DNA from 2 places in the Paenibacillus sp. GL_099_B genome. Region 1 is predicted to be linked to the other one. Evidence: predicted binding sites of a transcription regulator. Region 1 holds the regulator's gene; the other holds the start of a gene.
What was found. The regulator Rex, encoded in region 1, represses fermentation and respiration genes when NADH is low (regulators of the CRP and FNR family bind a similar motif). The targets are predictions, from matches to a motif close to TTGTGAAATATTTCACAA.

Region 2: a site for Rex is predicted at 4,960-4,977, ahead of nadA (quinolinate synthase NadA). Genes of this name have one in related genera too.

The regions. Positions count from the first base shown of each region.
Region 1 is NZ_CM174430.1:4,538,771-4,547,080, reverse strand. Features, by position in the region: gene AC3ITG_RS20510 (tetratricopeptide repeat protein) at 1-269, shown strand, start outside; gene dinG (ATP-dependent DNA helicase DinG) at 412-3,273, shown strand; gene AC3ITG_RS20500 (redox-sensing transcriptional repressor Rex) at 3,512-4,165, shown strand; gene AC3ITG_RS20495 (amidohydrolase) at 4,152-5,456, shown strand; gene AC3ITG_RS20490 (cell wall elongation regulator TseB-like domain-containing protein) at 5,498-6,028, shown strand; gene AC3ITG_RS20485 (hypothetical protein) at 6,321-6,848, shown strand; gene AC3ITG_RS20480 (AAA family ATPase) at 6,841-8,310, shown strand, end outside.
Region 2 is NZ_CM174430.1:61,233-69,542, forward strand. Features, by position in the region: gene AC3ITG_RS00285 (serine/threonine protein kinase) at 1-527, shown strand, start outside; gene tilS (tRNA lysidine(34) synthetase TilS) at 572-2,011, shown strand; gene hpt (hypoxanthine phosphoribosyltransferase) at 2,065-2,604, shown strand; gene ftsH (ATP-dependent zinc metalloprotease FtsH) at 2,706-4,751, shown strand; gene nadA (quinolinate synthase NadA) at 5,049-5,987, shown strand; gene nadB (L-aspartate oxidase) at 6,024-7,643, shown strand; gene nadC (carboxylating nicotinate-nucleotide diphosphorylase) at 7,640-8,310, shown strand, end outside.

The DNA of each region.
Region 1 (8,310 bases):
CTCATCTTAACCTGGAACAAACCGAGGAAGCAGGAATACACTTGCAGCGGATTATGCATTTGAATGGTTCGCCGAGATTGAAAGGACTGGTATGTAACGTCCTGGGCTGTATCGAGGCCAAGCTTGCGAACCCTGATGGAGCATGTTCACTATTTGCACAGGCGCTTCAGTATGACCCAACGTTGACCGAACCGCTGTATAACATGGAAGCCTGTCGTTTAAACAGCGGAAAATTGCAATATGCAAATCAGCTGACTGCCTTAAATTAAGGGCTATTCGGCGGCATAAAGACGGTGTTCCCTCCTCTGGCATAGCGGCGGGGACACCGCCTTTTTTGTCAGTTAATTTTCAAATGCCCTTTTTTTTGCTATGCTGTAACATAGACTGGAATGGAAGGGACCGTACATTGCAATGAAATTTGCCGTATTGGATTTCGAAACAACCGGCACGCAGTCCGACGGTGAGATAATACAGGCCGGACTTGCCATCATAGATCATGACTACAGCATAACTCAAATATATAGTTCTTATGTGAACCCAGGTGTACCGATTCCTCCGTTTATTACGGGGTTAACCGGTATTACTGATGAAGATGTGGCGGATGCTCCCTCATTGGAAGAGATGATGATGGAGATGGTTCCGCTGCTTGACGATGTGGTTCTTGTTGGACACAACGTTGCTTTTGATTTCCATTTTCTTCAAAATGCACTCGATCGCTGCGGCTATCTACCGTTTACCGGACGGATTCTGGATACGATTGATTTCCTGAAGATCACGTTCCCGTCACTGGGTTCTTATCAACTCGGTTATGTGTCTTCAGAATTCGGATTTCAGCATGACCGCCCTCATCAGGCAGACAGTGATGCCCTTGCAACAGCTTTTGTATTACTGAAGTGTCTCGATGAGCTGCGTGCATTGCCTCTGATCACGATTCAGCGCCTCAGTGACCTGTTTGCACCCGAAGACAGTGACTTGGGTTGGTTCTTTGATGGAATGCGTACTGAGAAGGAAGCAGAGCCGATTCAGGATCTGGATGGTCATACGTATTACCGCCAGCTTGCCCTGAACGTGAGTGACTGGACCGATATAGGCTCACCACGTGAGGAGCGAGAGGGTAATCCGCTGGAAGGCGTAAGTTTTGAGCAGTTTATGGATCAGGTTAGAGATAACCTGAAGGAGACGCTGGACCATTATGAGGAGCGTGAGGCGCAAACTCAGATGTTCAGCAGTGTACGACAAGCTTTGGATGAAGAGAAACATCTATTGATTGAAGCTGGAACAGGTACAGGTAAATCACTTGGTTATTTGTTGCCTGCCATCTATGAAAGTGTAAAACAGGAACAGAAAGTCATGGTCAGCACACATACCATCAACTTGCAGGAGCAATTGAGAGAGCGGGATATTCCTATGCTGACCCAAGTGGTTCCGTTCCCGTTCAAGGCAGCGGTGTTCAAAGGACGTGGGCACTATCTGTGTCTGCGTAAGTTTGAGCATAAAATCAATAAACGTGAATTTGCTACACCGAAAGAGGATTATTTTACAGCGGCTCAGATGATTGTCTGGCTTACTCAGACGGAGACTGGAGACGACGAGGAGCTTAATCTAAGCGGGCGCGGAGGAGACTTCTGGGAGACGGTACAGAGTGAGTCTGAATCCTGTCTTGGACGTTCCTGTCCTTGGTTCCGCAAATGTTTCTATCACCGGGCCAAACATGAAGCGGGGCTGTCCGATATCGTTATTACGAATCATTCGAAATTGTTTACGGATGTCAAAGCAGCGCATCAGTTGCTGCCAGCCTACGAAAGTCTCGTCATCGATGAAGCACATCATCTGGAGGATGTAGCGGGTAAACACCTTGGTCTTCATATGAAATATTTCACGTTGGTTCATACACTGACCCGACTGTTTAAAGATAGCCGTAATGGCCAACTGCCTATGCTTCGTTCTCAATTGTCGGGTCATGAAAATTCGGTACAGTGGGGCTCCATGATTGATCAGATGTTCCCGCTTGCCGTCGAAGTCAAGGAGACATGGGATCGACTAAGTGATACACTATTCAGCCTGTTGCCTGAACGTAGCGATGCTTCTCCAGGCGAGACAGGACAATTCTCTCTTAGACTGAAACCTTCACAAAAACCAGCTAAATGGCAGGAATTGCAGGATGTTGAAAACCAAATCTATGTAACTCTAGGCGATTTGATTCGTAAAGGAGACAAGCTGCTGCTTGAAGTGAAAGAAGATCAGGACGATTACCAGTCCGATAGTCTGATTACGGATATCTCAGGTCTGCTCAAGGACTTGGCAACGATCAAGGATAATCTGCGTTTCTTCATGCGGATGGATGATGCCAATACCGTGTACTGGATGGAGGCCAGCGGCCAGTTCCGCAGTAAATCACTGCAACTCTATGCTGTTCCTGTCGATGTCAGTGCACAATTGAAGGATATGTTCTTTGATAAAAAGAAAAGCGTTGTGCTTACATCGGCTACGCTCTCCGTTGACAAGTCATTCCAATTCATGATCGAACAGCTGGGCTTGCAGGAAGCTGCCGAGAATAACCGCTTGTTAACGTCCATGCTGCCGTCACCGTTCAACTATCGCGAACAGGCTCTGCTTGTCATTCCACGTGATTTCCCAAGCGTGAAGGGCAGTGTAGGCGATGCCCACTTTGTGGATATGCTCGTGCACTCGCTCGCGGAAACGGCTATCGCGACTCGTGGACGCATGATGGTGTTGTTCACCTCCTACCGCATGCTGCGTCAGGTTTATGACCCGCTTAAGGAGGCCTTGTCAGGCAATGATATCTCTTTACTTGGGCAAGGGGTGGACAGCGGCAGTCGTTCTAAGCTTACACGCCGCTTCCAAGATGCGAAAGCAACGGTGCTTCTTGGCACAAGCAGTTTCTGGGAAGGAGTGGACATTCCGGGAGAGGCTCTGACCTGTCTTGCGATTGTCAGACTGCCGTTCCAGCCACCGAATCATCCATTAGTCGAAGCGAAGAGCGAGCTTTTGCAACAGCAGAAGAAAAACCCGTTTATGAAGCTGTCAGTGCCACAAGCAGTCATTCGTTTCAAGCAGGGATTTGGCAGACTGGTTCGTACAGGTAAAGACAGAGGCATAGTGATTGTATACGATACACGCGTCATTGAAGCGTATTATGGCAAGTACTTTTTATATTCATTACCTGGTCCCAAAATGGAGCACATGCTCACCGAGCAGATGGTTCCACGCATTTCGGAATGGCTCGAGAGACCAACCGATGAACAACAATAACAGATATGCTCTGTACCTTGCATTATTGCATGACGCCACTGATTGGCGGTAAAATTGAGTAATATCATTTATTCGTTCATGGATATGCGAGTAAAATGATTAAAGGAATAATTTAAGCAATTATCCATTATATAACAAGGAGCATCCTGTTTAATTCAGTAATCATTTTTGCATCGTTTTAGACAGGGTGCTCATCTTTTGATCTATCTATCGTGGCCTTGGTAAGGGGGAGCAATGAATGAAATCAGATAAAATTTCGGAAGCCGTGGTGCGTAGATTGCCTGTTTACTTGCGTTATTTGAATGAACTGCATCAGCGCGAAGTCAATACGGTTTCTTCACAAGAACTTGGACTGAGGCTGGATTTGAATCCTGCCCAGATTCGTAAAGACCTGGCTTACTTCGGTGACTTTGGTCGTAAAGGGATCGGGTATGACGTTTCATATCTCATCGAGAAAATCCGCCATATTTTAAAAATAGACCAGCAGATCAATGTGGCTCTTGTTGGAGCAGGTAATTTGGGACATGCTTTGTCCAATTACAATGCCTACCTCAAAGACAACATGAAGATCGTCGCTGTATTTGATGCCTACGGTCCGAAGATTGGGAGTCAAATCAACAGTCTGACGGTGCAGCCGATGAATGAATTAACGGATTCGGTCAAAAAAGATAACATTCGTATAGGTATTATCACGGTTCCGGATACGGAAGCTCAAAATGTTGCAGATCAGCTGATTGAGTCAGGAATTGAAGCGATCCTGAATTTTGCGCCAACGATCCTAAAGACCCCGCCGCATATTCGCATTCATCATGCCGATTTTACGACGGATCTGCTAAGCCTTGCTTATTACTTGGAGAATGGAAAGGACGACGAGGAAGATGACGACAAATAGATGGGTAATTCACAACGGCAAATTTGCCGTGAGTGAGGGTACGAATTGGAAAGTGGTTCAAGGTTTTATGGTTGTCGAGAATGACAAGATTGTGCATATTGGTGAGACATTGCCGGAAGGAGACGAAAGTCTGACAAAGGTGGACGGAAAAGGACTGTTCTTCTTGCCGGGTCTGATCAATACGCATGGTCACGCGGCCATGTCGCTTCTGAGAGGTCATGGAGACGATCTGGCGTTACAAGTATGGTTGCAGGAGAAAATGTGGCCAATGGAAGCCAAAATGACGTCTGAAGACGTATATTGGGGCACATCACTTTCCGTGCTTGAAATGTTGAAGGGCGGAACAACAGCGTTCCTGGATATGTATGATCATATGGATCAGGTGGCGAAAGTGGTGGAACAATCTGGCGTTCGGGCTGCTCTGGCACGTGGGGTAATCGGACTTTGCTCAGAAGAAGAACAACTACGCAAGCTGGAAGAATCCGCAGCATTTGCCCGTCAATGGAATGGACAAGCAGACGGAAGAATTACAACCGTAATCTCTCCACACGCCCCTTACACTTGCCCTTCGGATTACATAGAGAAGCTGGTACAGGTTGCTCATGACCTGAATCTGCCTTTGCATACGCATATGTCTGAAACGCTTCGCGAAGTGGAGCAGAACGTGGCTGATTACGGACTGCGTCCGGTCGCACATCTGGAGAAGCTAGGATTTTTCTCCCGTCCATCTCTGGTTGCGCATGCGGTACATCTGAATGATGAGGAGATCGAGATTCTCGCACGGCATGATGTAGCAGTTTCCCACAATCCAGGCAGTAACCTGAAATTGGCTTCGGGTGTTGCACGTGTACCTGATCTGCTGAAAGCAGGCGTGACCGTGTCCCTGGGAACAGACGGACCAGCAAGTAACAATAATCTGGATATGTTTGAAGAAATGAGACTGGCTGCGTTGATTCACAAAGGGGTATCCGGTGATCCTACTGCAGTGCCGGCAGGGGAAGCGCTTATGCTTGGAACTTCGTATGGTGCCAAATCCATATTCCTGAACAATACAGGAGCTCTGCAAGTTGGCATGAAGGCCGACTTCATCGCGTTGAACATCGAACAAGCCCATTTCTATCCTCATACCGATCTGATTTCCCATACGGTCTACTCGGCATCGGCCAAAGATGTGGAGCATGTGTGGGTGGATGGTAAACAAGTGGTTAAACATGGCGAATGTCTTTCGATGGATGAAGAGCGCATTCTGCGTGAGTCTCAACTGGCATTTGACAGTCTTCTGGCCCGTTAATTACAAGGACAGGAGCGTCATAGGGAAAGGAAGTTCGGCTTTTGAAGAAAAAAAAGAAGTGGATATGGATATCGCTGCTGCTCCTGGTTCTGATTCTGTTTGGACTTCAGCGTTATTATGTCTATGTTACCCAGGATCAGCGCAAGGAAGAGGCGTTGGCCATACAGGCGGCCCAGGAACAGCTGGGGATTACGTCCCACGAAGAGCTGCGTAAGTATGTCTGGGGGCAGAAAGACGGCGGAGACAACATATACTGGACCCTGATCGGCAAAAATAAGGATAACCAGGATGTCATGGTGTGGATCAAGTTTGATGAGAATAACAAACCTGTGACGGGAACCAATGCGGTGCACGGTGAACTGTTGAAGAACGGCATGTCTGAAGCTCAGATACGAAATCGGTTCAGCTCTGAAGTTCCCGGTGGAGAGATCAAGCGAATCATGCCAGGCGTTGTGAATGGAATCTATGTATGGCAAGTGTATTATAACGATGATACTCATAACTATTATCGGTTTTACCGCTTCAGTAACGGGGAACAGGTGGACTTGGTCTATACGATTCCAAACAGCTAGAATTAGCAGAGGTACTACCGTTTGAAAAGAATACATTAAAGAACCGGCAGACGGAAACCCGACTGGACCGGTTCTTTGACGTACTTTCCTGATCATTTTGGATTTGAATAGTTAAAATTCATATTTTCGCCTTAGATATTGTATATACGATGTGATATACTCAGATATGTATTCAAGGATACATCATACACAAATAAATCCTGTTAGGCACATCACGGGATATTACGTACACATATTCATATTCTTGCCTACAAGCTATAGGATGGGCCAAAATTTAGGAGGGGTAACTCACTTGAAGATAAAAGTATTGCCTATTGCTCTGACTGCCGTCATTTCAGCCGTTGTGTTGTTTGGAGGTTGGTTTGTGTATCGTCATGTGGCTGTGCAAAGCCCAATTGAAAAGATGGTTACCCAGTACGATGGAGTCAATGATGTTCAATTAACTATTAACCGCAATGATGTACAGTTGAAACTTGATCTGCAGCCGGATGTTGATCTGGGCAGGTTGGTACAATATATTCACAAAGAAGGACAGACCTTGATTGGCACTCGTTCGTTGAAGCTGGATGTCGTGGATCATTCCAACGAAGCGCTAGAGAGCTGGTGGGGAAGCGCGATGTTTACCGTAGCTCAAGCGATGGAGAACAAGCAATACACCGAGATTACACCGACTTTGTCTAAAATGGCTACGAATGGGATCAAGGTAAACACAGCCATGGATGACAATAATGTATATGTCAGTCTCAGAGATGGAGATGCCAGCAAGTTTATTATTCTGCCGCGTGTGCCCGGTCAGATAGGAGTGTGGCCTAATGCCTAAATGGACGAAAGAAATTGCCATTGGATTTGTACCCGTATTGATTATCTTTCTCGCTTTTATCGGTGTAAACATGATTCCCATTCTGATCGCTGCAATGCTTGTGGGTGCTCTGCTGCTCATGATGCAAATGCGTGGTGGGATTACGGTGGGGGCAGGTCAGGAACGTAAACGCAAGAAAAAAGGACCTTCCAAGCTGACTTTTGAAGAAATCGGTGGTCAGGAGAGTGCCAAGCAGGAACTGCGGGAAGCACTTGATTTTCTCATTCGACATGAAGAAATTCAGAAGTTTGGTATTCGTCCTTTGAAAGGTATCCTGCTTACTGGCCCTCCAGGAACAGGTAAAACCTTGATGGCCAAAGCTGCTGCTCATTATACCGACTCTGTTTTTGTAGCTGCTTCAGGCAGTGAGTTTGTTGAGATGTATGTTGGTGTAGGCGCAGGCAGAATACGGGATTTGTTCCGTGATGCAAGAACACGTGCCGCTAAAGAAAATAAGGAAAATGCTATTATATTTATCGATGAAATTGATGTGATCGGTGGAAAACGCGAAGGTGGACAACAGCGTGAATATGATCAGACGCTGAATCAGCTGTTGACGGAAATGGATGGCATTTACTCTTCCGAAACACCACGTATACTCGTGATCGCCGCTACGAACCGAAAAGAAATGCTGGATAGCGCGCTGACACGTCCAGGTCGTTTTGACCGTCATATTCAGGTGGATTTGCCGGATAAGAAAGGCAGAAAACACATACTGGAGCTGCATGCAGTCAATAAACCTCTTTTGGAAGGGGTGAGCCTTGAGAAGACAGCAGAAGAATCCTATGGTTTCTCTGGAGCACAGCTGGAAAGCGTGATGAACGAAGCTGCAATTTACGCGATGAGAGACGCGCTGCCCAACATTGAACAGCGCCATCTGTCCCTTGCGATTGATAAAGTAATGATGGGTGAGAAGACAGACCGCGAATCCAGCGTGGAAGAGAAGAAAAGAGTGGCTATTCATGAATTGGGACATGCCATCATGGCTGAACTGGTTCGTCCTGGCAGTGTGAGTCAGGTTGCACTCAGCCCTCGTGGACAGGCCTTGGGTTATGTACGTCATAACCCGCAACAAGAGCAATTTCTGTACACGAAGCGTTTCCTTGAAGAGCAAATCATGATTGCTCTCGGAGGTGCAGCAGCGGAGGAAATGTATTACGGTGGACGCAGTACAGGATCACGCAATGACTTTGAACAAGCAACGAATGTGGTACAAACGATGATGGCTTCCGGGCTCACGACGTTGGGTATTGTTAACATGGATATGGTAACTACGGAAGAATTAATGCGGGAGAACAAATTGATCCTGCAAGACCTGATGGAACAGACCAAACGATTGCTTGAAGAACAGCGGACAATTTTCGACAATTCCCTCGACACGTTGCTCAGGGAAGAAGTATTGTCTGGCGATCAATTTCGTTGT
Region 2 (8,310 bases), 2.6 Mb from region 1:
TGCATCAGGCTGGATGGGTGTTTGGCGATCTCAAACCTCAAAATGTACTCGTATCGGATTATGGGCAGGTAGAACTTATCGACTATGGCGGAGTGACTTCTATCGGCCGGAGCGTCAAGCAGTTCACTGAATGGTATGATCGCGGATTCTGGAATGCGGGCAGCCGAACAGCAGATGGTACCTATGATGTGTTTGCTTTTGCGCTATTACTGATTCATGTACTTGAAGCTGATGCACTTAAAGCGCTAGCTGCAGAAGGATTACCTCAACTGCGAAGTGTGAACCAGCTCACAGCTCTCGTGGAGCGCAGCGAACGTCTTCGCCCCTTTCGAAACTGGACTATTCAGGCATTACGAGGTCAATTTCAGGATGCCGGACACGCGGCTAAGGTCTGGAAAGAGATGATGGCACGCCCTTCTCCTCTTCGTCGCCGTTCCAAAAGTACAACACCGCGTTGGCTCAAAAATGCATTTGCTGTATCCGTTATATTACTTATTGGGGTACTCATCTATGCACTGCGATTCTGACCTGTGAGAGTGCATATACATAACGTAAGGAATGAGGAACAGGTATGGAGGCTTTACGCTGGAACAAGCTGGTGAATAACGTACTGGATGCAGCGGAAGAGCATCAGTTATGGGTTCCCGGGGATCGGATTGTCGTCGCAGTATCGGGCGGACCGGACTCGGTAGCTTTTTTGCATATCATGCATGAGATCAGTACCAGGCATGTCCCGCTTGAATTGATTTGCGCCCATGTACATCATGGTTTTCGGATTGAATCAGATCACGAAGCCGAGATGATGAAGGAACTTGCGCACCGGCTTGGCATTGCATTTGAATGGGTAAAGGCCGATGTACCTTCTTATATGAAGCTTACCGGTCAAGGTTCTCAGGAAGCCGCGCGCAATAAGCGATATGAGTTTTTGCATGAAGTGGCTGCTAAATACGATGCGGCGAGCATTGCACTGGCCCATCATGCCGACGATCAGGCAGAGACGGTTATGCTCCATTTGCTGCGTGGGAGTGGTCTTTCCGGACTCGCGGGAATGAAGTTTAAACGGCGAGAAAAAAATGTGGAACTTATTCGTCCATGCCTTCGTATAAACAAGACAGACCTTGTAGAAGCTTGTAATACCCAGGGTTTTCTGTATTTTAATGATGAAAGCAATTCCCTGCGTAAATATCGGCGTAATGCCATTCGCTTGGATGTGCTCCCTTTTTTGGGGCAATATAATGGACAGTTGACGCCGTCTTTGAATCGACTTGCCGAAATTGTGGGCGATGAAGACGATTTCATGGAACAAGGTGCATATGACGCATACAGGTGTCTAGTGCAGGCGAACGGCGGAAGGCAAACCTTTGAGGTGCCTTCCTTTTTGAAGTTACATGTCGCTTTACAACGAAGGTTGATTAAACTAATATTGAATTATCTGCCTTTGGACAGTGATTTTGTCGACTTTACCCGTATTGAGACCATTCGCCGCAAGGTTATTCAGCCTGACGCGACGACCTGGAGCCTGGATATAGGACAGACACTCGCCTGCACCCGGGAGTATGATCTGATCTCTTTCGGCATACGGACTGACGTACAGGATCAATCTTACGAATATCGTCTTGCTCAATGGAGCGGAACTTATGAGCTTTCTCTCACGGAAATTGACCGGCATGTTCGGCTCGTTCCGATGAGTCCCGAGGACTATCATGTACCGGAATCGGCGGATCATGCCGCATTTGATGCGGATCAACTGCTTATGCCGCTGGTTGTGCGTTCAAGGTTACCTGGAGATACCATGAAAGTGATGGGATTAAACGGAAGCAAAAAGGTGAAAAATATTTTCATCGATGAGAAAATTCCCCCTTCTGTCCGTTCACGGGTTCCCGTGGTATGTGATGGAGCAGGCAATATCATCTGGTTACCGGGTGTTCGCCGGTCTAGTGTAGCTCCTGTCAGGGAGGATACTTCCGCAATCCTGTACATGACTGTAGGCGATTCAGCGATTCAGGGGTAGTGGTTATGGTTCAGGTAAGGCTTTCATATGTATAACTTAGGAGGTTCGCACAGTTGCAGAACGACATTCAGGAAGTATTGATCAGTGAAGAAGAAATTCAGAGTAAAATCAAGGAATTAGGCGCAACAATAAGTGCCGAATATGCAAATCGCAATCCTTTGGTCATTTGTGTGCTCAAGGGTGCGTTTATATTTATGGCTGATTTGGTTAAGAACATTACGGTACCTGTTGAGATGGATTTCATGGCAGTATCGAGTTATGGTGCTTCCACCAAATCATCTGGCGTGGTTAAAATCATTAAGGATCTGGATGAATCCGTTGAGGGACGCGAGGTTCTGATTGTAGAGGACATTATTGATAGTGGACTCACGCTCAGTTATCTGATCGAACTCTTGCAGAACCGCGGTGCTGAATCCGTCCGTGTGGTTACGCTATTTGACAAGCCTTCAGGTCGCAAAGTCGAACTTGAAGCTCATTACACCGGCTTTGACATTCCGGACGCATTCATCGTTGGCTACGGCCTGGATTATGCCGAGAAGTACCGGAACCTCCCTTACATCGGGATTCTGAAACCTGAAGTTTACAGCAACTAATGCTTAAGCTAGTTCCAAGCCCATATCTGTTGGTGGCTTCTGTTGAGAAGCTATGTCGGGCTATGTTAAAATAATTAAAGTGTCTCGAGAGGAGGTAGGGGATGAATCGGTTCATCCGGAATTCTGGTTTTTATTTGATTCTTTTTTTAGTTGTGGTGGGGATAGTCCAGTTCGTCAGCAATGGCGGCGAAGCCACCGATAATCCTAGATATGATCAGTTGCGCACGGCGATTAAGGCCAATAACGTCTCTGAATTGACGGTTCAATTCAACGGTCAGACGTACCTCGTGACCGGTCAATACAAGGAGAAGCCTGATGGAGCCAAATCAGAAAATTTCTCAACGTATATTCCTCCTACGGATGAGGCGATTAGTGAGCTTGTAGCTGCAAGCGACGCTAACAAATTCCAATATCATCAGGAACCAATGAAAGGTGACAGCATCTGGTTGACGTTGCTGACCTCCTTTATTCCTTTGATCATTATGTTCCTGCTGTTCTTCTTCCTGTTTAATCAGGCTCAAGGCGGCGGCGGTAAAGTAATGAACTTTGGTAAAAGCCGTGCTCGTCTCTATAACGAAGAGAAGAAGCGGGTTACGTTTGAAGATGTTGCGGGTGCTGACGAAGAGAAACAGGAGCTTGTTGAAGTCGTGGACTTCCTCAAGGACCCTCGTAAATTCGCAGCAGTAGGTGCACGGATTCCTAAAGGCGTATTGCTTGTAGGTCCTCCGGGTACAGGTAAAACCTTGCTCGCTCGTGCTGTTGCTGGTGAAGCGGGTGTACCATTCTTCAGTATTTCCGGCTCTGACTTCGTTGAAATGTTCGTCGGTGTCGGTGCATCTCGTGTTCGTGACTTGTTTGAAAATGCGAAGAAAAACGCCCCATGTATCATCTTTATCGATGAGATCGATGCTGTAGGACGTCAGCGTGGTGCTGGTCTTGGTGGTGGTCACGACGAACGTGAACAAACACTCAACCAGTTGCTCGTGGAAATGGACGGATTCGGAGCCAATGAAGGTATTATCATCGTTGCTGCAACGAACCGTGCTGATATTCTGGACCCTGCCTTGCTGCGTCCAGGACGTTTTGACCGTCAAATCACGGTTGATCGCCCTGACGTGAGAGGCCGTGAAGCTGTCCTGAAAGTACATTCCCGCAACAAACCGATGACCAAAGATGTGAAGTTGGATATTATTGCGAAGCGTACAACAGGCTTCTCCGGTGCGGATCTGGAAAATCTCTTGAACGAAGCGGCATTGCTTGCGGCACGTCGTAATCGCAGAGATATTTCCATGCGTGAGGTAGACGAAGCGATTGACCGTGTCATCGTAGGTACGGAGAAGAAAAGCCGTGTCATCAGTGATCGTGAGAAACGTATCATTGCTTACCACGAAGCAGGTCACACCATTGTAGGTTACTTCCTGGAACATGCCGATATGGTACATAAAGTTACCATTATTCCGCGTGGACGCGCGGGTGGATATGTAATCATGTTGCCAAAAGAAGATCGTATGCTTGTAACCAAGCAGGAGCTGTTGGACAAAGTAACGGGACTCCTCGGGGGCCGTGTTGCAGAAGAATTGTTCATTGGTGAAATTGGTACTGGCGCATACAGTGACTTCCAACAAGCGACAGGTATTGTTCGCAGTATGGTTATGGAGTACGGTATGAGTGAGAAATTGGGTCCTATGCAATTCGGAAGTTCACAAGGACAGGTATTCCTTGGCCGTGATATCGGTCATGAACAGAATTACTCGGATTCCATCGCATATGAGATTGATCAGGAAATGCAACGCTTCATTAACGATTGTTACGAGAAATGTAAGGACTTGCTCGTAAAACATTCGAAAGAGATGCATCTGATCGCACAAACATTGCTCGAAGTGGAGACATTGGAAATGGATCAGATCAAGGAATTGATCGAGACAGGTTCCCTGACTCCAAAAGATGAGAACAGCAATGATGGTGAAGGTACGCCAAACGAAAGCGGAGAGGCGATCATCGACAACATCGGTGATGTCCGTGTCCGTATCCAAGGCAAAGATGAAACGCCTGAACCACCAGCCGGAGATATTCCTAACGAAGCTCCGAATCTGGACAAAGGAAACAGCAATGACCCGGATGATGGTGGAACGAAGCCAACGTCTTAATTCATAACACCATCAGTCTTTAGTGGCAGATGACAAAGAGAGCCTTCGGGCTCTCTTTTTTTTATGTATTCGTTCAAATTGTATAGATAACGATAACCGGGAGCTTTAGGGCGAACTACGTAGGAAATGGGTGGTTATGCCCTTGTTCTGGGGCGTTTTCATTTATTGACAGAGTCGTGAACGTTGTGTACATTAGGTGTTAAACCGCTTGTGATTCGTTTCTCAAGCGAAAATAACGACTTGGATTTGCCATATGAAACAGCGTATGAGGCTGTCCCGATAAGGAGAGGATCACAGGTGGAAGCTCTGGCTTTAGAGCGCAAGGCTGAGATGAACCGGGAGCTGCGCGAGCGGCTGATGGAGTTGAGGAAGGAACGTAATGCCATTATTCTTGCCCATTATTATCAACGTGACGAGGTGCAGGAGGTCGCTGACTTCCGGGGAGATTCGTTTCTGCTAGCTCAGAAGGCAGCACAAACCGATGCGGATGTTATCGTTTTCTGTGGGGTTCATTTTATGGGTGAAAGCGCTAAAATTCTTGCCCCTAACAAAACGGTTATCATCCCCGACGAGCGTGCAGGCTGCCCAATGGCAGACATGGTGAACGTTGAAGGCTTACGTAAATTGAAAGCACAGCACCCGAATGCCAAAGTTGTAACGTACATCAATTCTTCAGCTGAGATCAAGGCAGAGACCGACATCTGTTGTACATCGGCCAATGCTGTCAGAGTCATTCAATCTGTTGATTCCGATGAAATCATCTGGGTACCGGATAAAAATCTGGGACATTATGTGCAACAACATACAGACAAGAAAATGATTATCTGGGAAGGTTACTGCAATACCCATGATATGCTGACGGTCAAAGACGTGGTTGAGATGAGAGCGAAGCATCCAAATGCCGAGTTCGTTGTTCACCCAGAATGTCGTCCTGAGGTTGTAGAGATGGGTGATTTCGTAGGTAGCACAACCGCCATTCTGGAATATTGTAAGAACTCGTCCGCTAAAGAATTTATCGTAGGTACCGAGGATGGTACAGGATACCAACTGCGTCTCGATAGCCCGGATAAACAATTCCACTTTGCTACCAAGTTCCTCGTATGTCCGAACATGAAGGTCAACAACTTGAAAAAGCTGGTTAAATGTCTGGAAACGATGAAGCCGCAAATTTATGTACCGCCAGCGGTTGCCGACAAGGCCAGAGAATCACTAGAGCGCATGTTACTGGTGAAGTAGCATGCGCTACTCTTGCTCCAAGACAGGTGAAATAACATGATACCGCAATATTTAGTGGATTTTGATCTGTCCGCGCTGCCGATGGTGGAGACGGATGTGCTGGTTATTGGTTCGGGCATTGCTGGTTTGTTTACTGCGATCAAGGCTAGTGAACAATGCAGTGTGTTGATGATCACGAAGAAGTCGTTACTGGAAAGTAACACCCGGTATGCGCAGGGGGGGATTGCTGCGGTTATTGCTGAGGATGATTCACCTGCCTACCATTTGCAGGATACACTTGTTGCAGGAGCGGGACTATGCCGCTCCGAAGCAGTAGAAGCATTGGTGAACGAGGGCCCGGACGGAGTGAAAGAACTGATTCGACTGGGTACTTTGTTTGATCTGGAGAACGGCGAGTTGGCGTTGACGCAGGAAGGTGCGCACAGCCACCGCCGTATTTTGCATGCCAATGGGGATGCAACGGGATATGAGATTGTGCGTGCACTAGCTGCACAGACGAATGAACATCCGGGAATTGAAGTGTGGGATGAGCATTTTGTCATTGACCTGATTACAGAGCAGAGAGAATGTGTAGGTGCGTTGGTTCAGAAGGCTGATGGTTCGCAAGTATTTGTGAAGGCAGAGGCAACCGTACTGTGCTCTGGCGGGGCTGGACAGTTGTATCGATACACCACTAACCCGGAAGTGGCTACAGCAGATGGCGTGGCGATGGCCTATCGTGCCGGAGCGGTTGTCCGGGACATGGAGTTTATCCAATTTCACCCGACCTCCCTTTGTTATCCGGGAGCACCACGTTTCCTGGTGTCTGAGGCTGTACGTGGCGAAGGAGCCTATTTACGCAATGTGAAAGGCGAGCGCTTCATGGAACGGTATCATGCACAGCTTGAACTGGCACCACGTGATATCGTCGCCCGGGCAATTGTCAGTGAGATGGAGTCGACAAACAGTACCTTTGTATATTTGGATATCACTCATGAACCACCGGAGATGATTAAACATCGGTTTCCTACCATCTTTGAGACCTGTATGCGATACGGACTGGATATGACCACAGACTGGATTCCGGTCGCTCCTGCTGCACATTACATGATGGGCGGAGTGAAGACGGATCTCAGTGGGGAGAGCAGCATTGGCCGGTTATTTGCCTGCGGTGAGGTATCTTCTACTGGAGTGCATGGAGCCAATCGCCTGGCGAGCAACTCTCTGTCTGAAGCGATCGTATTTGGCCGGAGAATCGTGGAGCGTATTCAATCCCTTCCTCCGCTTGCTCCACTACAGACAAGGGTTCCCACATTAACAAGTATTCGCAGGATCATAAAGAAAGATCAGAAACCAGTGTCCGAAAGACGCTTGCGTCTGCAAAAAATGATGGTTCGTCAAGTGGGGCTGCGCCGGAATGGCGCTAACCTGCAAGGAGCAATAGAGAAACTGCAACAAGAACTGCAATTTTTTGATCAGAAGTTTATTCACAAAGAAGAGATGGAATATGCCAACCTTTTGACCTGTGCCTGGTTGGTTACCACTGGAGCATTACACCGCGAGGAAAGTCGGGGAGCCCACTACCGTGAGGATTTCCCGCAGCGTGACGATGCCGTATGGCAGAAGCATAGTCTGCAGCGGCGAGAACAAGCGATTGTGGAGGAATTGATGTCATGATACTGAACGGATATAATGAAGGACTCATCGAATCAATCAAAAACTGGCTTCGCGAGGATGTCGGTGCAGGGGATGTCACAACAAATGTGACGATTCCCGCCGGCAGTCAGTCCAAGGCCGTTATACATGCCAAAGACAATGGAATCATTGCAGGAATTACGGTAGCAGAACTCGTGTTTCAGGTAGTGGATCCGGGTCTTGCGTTCACACCAATGGTAAAAGACGGTGATGTAGTTACACATGGTACGATTCTGGCTGAGGTAGAAGGAAGCACACATAGCTTGCTGACAGGAGAGCGTCTGGCTCTTAACCTGCTTCAGCGCATGTCTGGTATCGCTACCCGTACACGTACTTATGTTGATGCGTTGGATGGCCTTTCTACACGACTGGTCGATACTCGTAAAACAACACCGGGACACCGCTTGCTTGAAAAATATGCAGTGCGGGTTGGTGGCGGAGCAAATCATCGGTTCGGCCTCTATGATGCCGTCATGATTAAGGATAACCATATCAAGGGGGCAGGCGGGATCACTGAAGCGGTACAGCGTGCTCGAGCCGTCATTCCGCATACAATGACCATTGAAGTAGAGACCGAAAACATGGAACAGGTCAGAGAAGCCTTGCAGGCTGGGTCAGATATCATTATGCTGGATAACATGCACCCAGA